Regions from separate parts of the Sulfitobacter sp. UBA4523 genome, predicted to be linked through region 2. Evidence: riboswitches for the same ligand, from Rfam matches in the RefSeq annotation. Region 2 holds a riboswitch; the other holds the start of a gene.
The links. A riboswitch is a leader RNA that binds a small molecule or an ion and turns the genes downstream of it on or off. The one in region 2 is predicted to bind thiamine pyrophosphate.

Region 1 (3,408 bases), on a different contig from region 2:
GTTGTGCTCCGCCCTGTCTTATGCCGTCGATGACGGTCCGTCGCGGCGTTACAGACGCGAGCGGAACGGCTCCAGCCCGTCGGTGTGCTTGGCCAGAATGTCGAGATACTCCTGGTTCTCGAAATTCATCTCGACGCCCTGCTCCATCGCCTCTTTCATGCCGGCGTTGCGTGCCGCGATCCACGCGTCCATCTTCTCGATGGCCTCGTTGTTCCAGGCATCGTCTTCTTCGGTCCACGCCCCGATTTCACGCAGGTATTTCACCGTGCCTTCGTGCACAGGGATCGGGTTGGCATCCAGGAAGTTGCGGAAATGCTCCAGCGACATGCGGGTCGCCAGCGCGTGCGATCCTTTGTAGTTGTCGTGGGATTCATTCATCCACTTCGCCATGTTATAGACGAAATCCTCTTCTGCGGTGACCGGCACGGCATAGACGAAGTTCGACGTCATGGACTCGACACCCTTGGCGGTGCTCACCCCCATAGAGATGGTCGAGGGGATCGTCATGGGGCGGTAGCTCAGGTAGCCGTCCCAGCCTTCTTTGTTGGCGGGGTCCATCGGCAGCCAGCGAATGCTGCCCGGTGCGCCCTCCATTTCGGACAGGACGGAAGAGATCGGAGAGCAATAGGCCACATCGGACTTCCCCTCGACAACCGAACGACAGTTTTCACCGTAGCTGGAGGCCGGGACGAATTCGATCTTTTCCTGCGCTTCTTCTGGCGTCATGCCGATAAAGGCAGGCAGGGCCTGTGTGATCGCAGAGACAATCGCGGGCGAGAACACGCCAGAGGTGACGCGCACGCCGCCTTTGCCAATGTCTTCAAGGCTTTGCAACTCGGAATCGCCAGCCACAACAAAGCCCCAAGGCGTGTCGTTGTGGTGCCACAAGATCCGCTGCGGCATGGGTTTCGCCGAGGCGTAACCGCCGACCCCTTCCGCTTGCAACGCCATTTCCGACGCGGAAACCGACGCGATCGCGATGTCTTCGCGGTCGGTCAGACGTTTGTAGCGCATGGGCTCGCTGTCTTCGGGAACGATCCGCACGGTGGTGCCGGTTTCTTTTTGCAACGCGGGCCCCCAACCGTTGGTCGAGGCAAAGCTGCCTGTCGACGTGCCCGGCGTGGCAATCACGAGCATGCGCGGCCACTCATACTCCTGCGCCATCGCGACGCCCGAAAGCGCCATGGATACCGCAAAGGACCCGACAGCGGCCTTGGCAAAACGTGTCATATTCTTCATGTGGTCTCTCTCCCTGTTGTACATCTTTGGATTGTTCGGGATCGCAGGATCGCAGGCACCGCAAAAGCTACGGATGCCCATGCGCAGGACGCAGATGTGATCTTTGCAGATGTCACGCAGCACCTCCCAATGCTTGTCGCGACGCGTCCGGTATGACCCGTAAAACGGGCCAGAAAACGCATCCCCCCGAGTGTCGGCCCCCTCCTCCCGAGGGTATCCGACTCAATCTGTCAATCAGCCTAGGGGCAAGATATTTCGATGCCAATACCGCAGAACAGAACTTGATACCGCAGCCGCGCGGGGTCTTTGCGCGATCACCCCTAGTTTGCTGATGCCAAAGGGTTAACGCCCCAGAATATGGGAAATGTGACGTTACGTTGCTTTGGGTTACGAGGCGTTGTTTCGGCTGACAAGCGTCAGGAGGGCTGTCCAAACCGCACCCGTTTTGCCCAAAATATCGCCACCTTTGGTTGAATATTTTGCGGCTTGCACCGTTTGCCGAACTTGGCTACGCCTAAGGCAACGACGCTGCACACCCCCACGGGGGGCGCAGTTCCAACATCTATCCGTCGGGGTGCCCTAGGGGGCTGAGAGGTGCGTGCACCGACCCGTCGAACCTGATCCGGGCAATACCGGCGTAGGGAACGGGTATCTTTGTGCAACGGCCTTGGGTCCACGCCACAAAGCTCATTCTTGCGTCTGCTTGCCCACCACCGAAAGGCGAGCATGTGACCAAGACGACCCCCATTTCCCTGACCATCGCCGGATCCGACAGCGGCGGCGGTGCCGGTATTCAGGCCGATATCAAGGCGATGTCGGCCAATGGTGTCTATGCCGCCAGCGTGATCACCGCCGTGACCGCGCAGAACACGCGCAGCGTCAGCGCGGTACACGAGATCCCCGCCCCCATCGTCGCGGCCCAGATCGATGCGGTGCTGTCCGATCTTTCGGTGCAGTCGATCAAACTGGGCATGTTGTTTTCTCCGCAGATTATTCAGGCGGTGGCATCTGCGCTGTCCGCGTTTCGGGGGGCCGTCGTGGTCGATCCGGTGATGATCGCAAAATCCGGCGATGCGCTGTTGCAAGAAGACGCCGTCGCAGCGCTGATCGCGGATATCCTGCCGCGCGCCGATCTGCTGACCCCCAACCTGCCCGAAGCCGCCCGCCTGTTGAACCAGCCCGAGGCTGACAGCGCCGACCAGATGGTCACGCAGGCCCGGGCGTTGCTGGAAATGGGGCCAAAGGCGGTGCTGATGAAGGGCGGCCATAGCGCGGGCAATATCTGTAGCGACGCGCTGGTCACCGCAGAGCGTGTCACATGGCTCAGCGCGCCGCGCATCGACACGCGCAATACCCACGGGACGGGATGCACCTACGCCGCGGCCATCGCTGCGGGGCTGGCCCACGGCAAACCCCTTGGCGCGGCGGTACAGGCCGCACATGACTATCTGCACCGCGCCATCATCGCCGCCGATCAACTTGATATCGGCACGGGCCACGGGCCGGTGCATCACTTCCACGCGGTCTGGTCATGACGCAGGTCACCATCATCGGCGCGGGCGTCGCGGGGCTGTGTACCGCGCGTGTCTTGCTTGATCGCGGGATGCGCGTGCATCTGATCGACCGCGCCCGCCAACCCGGCCCGCAAGGGTGTTCTTGGTGGGCTGGCGGTATGCTCGCCCCGTTTTGCGAAGGCGAAAGCGCCGAGGAACCCGTGATCCGGCTGGGCCAAAGGGCGGCGGATTGGTGGGGGCAGCGCACCACATCGCTGCACCGACGCGGGTCGCTTGTAATCTCTCCGGCGCGGGACAGCAGCGATCTGACCCGCTTTGCCCGCCGCACGACAAGCCACCAAACCCTGACCGGTGCAGAGATCGCGGCGCTTGAACCCGACCTTGGCGACCGCTTTGCCAAAGCGCTCTATTTCCAGACCGAGGCCCACCTGTCGCCCCGCATTGCGCTGGCAGAGCTGTGGCGCGGGCTGGTGGCCGATGGGGCCAGTTTCGAACAGGGCGAGGCCGATCCTGAAGCGCTGGCGCAAGACGGCATCGTCGTTGATTGCCGCGGCTATCACGCGCGCGCCGATCTGCCTGATTTGCGCGGCGTGAAAGGGGAAATGGCGCTGCTGTCCTGCCCCGACATCGAGATCACCCGCCCCATCCGCGTGCT
Region 2 (3,408 bases):
GACCGGTGCTGATGCCGCCCAGAATACCGCCCGCGTGGTTCGACGAATAGACAGGGCCGTCGGGGCCCATGCTGATCTCGTCCGCGTTCAGCTCTCCGGTCAGCATGGCGGCGGACATGCCTTCGCCAATCTCCACGCCTTTGACGGCGTTGATGCTCATCATCGCGGCGGCAAGATCGGTGTCGAGCTTGCCATAGACCGGCGCGCCAAGGCCGGCGGGCACGCCGCGCGCTGTCACCTCGATGATCGCACCGACGGACGATCCGGATTTGCGCAGACCGTCCAGATACGCCGCCCAGTCATCGGCCGCTTTGGCGTCGGGCACCCAGAACGGGTTCTGTTCGATCTGGTCCCAATCGAACGCATCGCGGTCGATCTTGTGCGGGCCCATCTGCACCATGTAGCCGGTGATCTGCACATTCGGCGCAATCGCCTTGATCGCTTCGCGCGCAAGGCCACCCGCCGCCACACGGGACGCGGTTTCACGTGCCGAGGACCGCCCGCCCCCGCGATAATCGCGGATGCCGTATTTCTGGAAATAGGTGATGTCGGCGTGACCGGGGCGGAACTTGTCCTTGATGTCGCCGTAGTCCTTTGACCGCTGGTCGGTGTTCTCGATCATCAGCTGGATCGGCGTGCCGGTGGTGACACCTTCGAACACGCCCGACAGGATCCGCACCTCATCCGCCTCGCGGCGCTGCGTGGTGTATTTGTTCTGCCCGGGTTTACGCTTGTCCATCCAGTGCTGGATCATCTCTTCGGTGATCGTCACACCGGGAGGGCAGCCGTCCACCGTGGCCCCCAAAGCAGGCCCGTGGCTTTCGCCCCAGGTGGTCACGCGGAAAAGATGGCCAAAGCTGTTGATCGACATGGGCGGTGCTCCTTTGGCGGTGATCCTTAACGGGGGCTGCACCATGCCTCAAGGGGTTTCACCTTGCGCGCGGGCGACAGGCGTTCTACCGATAAGACACCTCGGGGGGCCTGACAGGCTGAGATGTGCGCGCACGGACCCGTTGAACCTGAACCGGTTAACACCGGCGGAGGGAAGGTCTGGATACACCTCCAACGCTTTCTGACGCCGCATTTTGGAGGATGCCATGAAGTATCTTACACTTGCTGCCACCACGCTTTTCGCCACGCAGGCATGGGCCGAGACGCCCGAACTGGTGGTCTATACCTACGACAGCTTTGTCGCCGAATGGGGCCCCGGCCCCGTGATCGAAGCGGCCTTCGAGGCCGAATGCGCCTGCGATCTGAAATTCGTCGGTATGGGCGATGGCGCGGCGCTGCTGGCGCGGCTCAAGCTGGAAGGCGCGCGGTCTGACGCCGATCTGGTGCTGGGGCTTGATACCAGCCTGATCGCGGCGGCCAAGGAGACAGGGTTGTTCGCGCCCGCCACAGTGAACGCGGATTATGACCTGCCGGTCACATGGGAGGATGACAGCTTTGTCCCCTATGACTGGGGCTATTTCGCCTTTGTCCATAACGCCGATCTGACCCCGCCCGCGAATTTCCGCGCTCTGGCCGACAGTGACCTCAAGATCGTGATTCAGGACCCGCGGTCCTCTACCCCCGGTCTGGGCCTGCTGATGTGGGTCAAGGACGCTTATGGCGACGAGGCCCCTGCGATCTGGGAAGGTCTGGCGGATAACGTCGTGACCGTGACCAAGGGCTGGTCCGAAGCCTACGGCCTGTTTCTTGAGGGCGAGGCCGACATGGTGCTGAGCTATACCACATCCCCCGCTTACCACCTGATCGCCGAAGAGGACGCGACCAAAGCCGCCGCCGCCTTTGACGAAGGCCATTACATGCAGATCGAAGTGGTCGGCAAACTGGCAGGCAGCGACCAGCCCGAGCTGGCCGATCAGTTCATGCAGTTCATGGTATCGGACGCGGCGCAATCGGTGCTGCCCACGACCAACTGGATGTACCCCGCCGTTACGCCCCAAGGCGGGCTGCCCGAAGGCTATGAACAGTTGATCGAACCGGGCAAGGCGCTGCTGATCCCAAGCGATGACGTGCCCGCCCTGCGCGAGGAAGCATTGGCCGAATGGCTCTCCGCACTGTCGCAATAAGCACGAAATCCGGCATCAGCGCCGCCGTTCTGGTGGCGGCGCTGATCCTTGCTGCGGTGGGGGCGGTGCTGTGGCGGGCCGAGTTCGGCAGCGGGCTTGGCCCGGCCGATTGGTCCGCGATCCGGTTTACCGTGTTACAGGCCGCGCTTTCCGCCCTGCTGTCTACCATGCTGGCGATCCCTGTCGCCCGCGCCTTGGCGCGACGGCGCTTTGTCGGGCGCGGGTTGCTGGTCACGCTGCTGGGGGCTCCGTTCATCCTGCCGGTGATTGTCGCCGTGCTGGGGGTGCTTGCGGTCTTTGGCCGCGCGGGCTGGCTCAATGCGGTGCTGGCGGCGGTCGGATTGCCCGGCATCACGATCTACGGGCTGCACGGCGTGGTGCTGGCGCATGTCTTCTTCAACCTCCCGCTGGCCACGCGGCTGTTGTTGCAGGCGTGGCAGACCGTGCCCGCGGAACGGTTTCGGCTGGCCGCGCAGCTTGACCTGACCCCGCGCGCGGTATTCCGCAGCATCGAGCTTCCCCTACTGCGGCAAATCCTGCCCGGCACCCCAGCGTTGATCTTTGTGATCTGCCTGACCAGCTTTGCCGTCGCGCTGACCCTCGGCGGCGGCCCCCGCGCCACGACGATCGAGCTTGCGATCTATCAGGCGTTCCGTTTCGACTTTGACCTGAACCGTGCAGCGCTGCTGTCGCTGGTGCAGCTTGGCCTTGCCGGCAGCACCGCCGCGCTGGCGCTGTGGATTATCCCCGCGATCAGTCTGGGCGGCGGGCAGGACCGCCCCCTGCACCGCTGGGACGCACGTGGTGGGCTGCAACGGTGGCTCGACGCGCTGTTCATCACGTTGGCGGCGGGGTTTCTGCTGCTGCCCCTGACCTCGGTCGTGCTGCGCGGGGTGATCGGCCTGCCGCAAATGCCAGCCAGCGTGTGGCAGGCGGCGGGCACCTCTGTCACCGTGGCGCTGATCAGCGTGGTGGTCTTGCTGGCCTTGGCCTTGCCCCTTGCCGGATGGATCGCGACCCGCGCCCGCGGCGGGGTAGAGGCCGTGGGCCTCTTGGGTCTTGCGGCCTCTCCGCTGATGATCGGCACCGGCTGGTTCATTCTGATCAACCCTGTCGCCAGCCCCTTTGCGCTGGCCTTACCCGTCACGGCGCTGGTCAATGCGCTGATGGCCCTGCCCTTTGCCCTGCGTATTCTGGTGCCCCGCCTGCGCGACACGGTGCAGATCTATGGCCGACAGGCGCAGATGCTGGGGCTGACCGGCTGGCCGCTTTGGCGCTGGCTGATCCTGCCACGCTTGCGCCCGCAGATCGGCTTTGCCGCGGGGCTGACCGG

Region 1: linked by a shared signal. The riboswitch ahead of thiD (bifunctional hydroxymethylpyrimidine kinase/phosphomethylpyrimidine kinase) and the one ahead of thiB (thiamine ABC transporter substrate binding subunit) in region 2 are both predicted to bind thiamine pyrophosphate.

Annotation. Positions count from the first base shown of each region.
Region 1 is NZ_DGMH01000029.1:38,670-42,077, forward strand. It holds gene B3849_RS07475 (TAXI family TRAP transporter solute-binding subunit) at 49-1,239, opposite strand; TPP riboswitch at 1,800-1,900, shown strand; gene thiD (bifunctional hydroxymethylpyrimidine kinase/phosphomethylpyrimidine kinase) at 1,968-2,774, shown strand; gene B3849_RS07485 (FAD-dependent oxidoreductase) at 2,771-3,408, shown strand, end outside.
Region 2 is NZ_DGMH01000023.1:19,226-22,633, forward strand. It holds gene aroC (chorismate synthase) at 1-871, opposite strand, end outside; TPP riboswitch at 964-1,063, shown strand; gene thiB (thiamine ABC transporter substrate binding subunit) at 1,098-2,075, shown strand; gene B3849_RS05760 (thiamine/thiamine pyrophosphate ABC transporter permease ThiP) at 2,051-3,408, shown strand, end outside.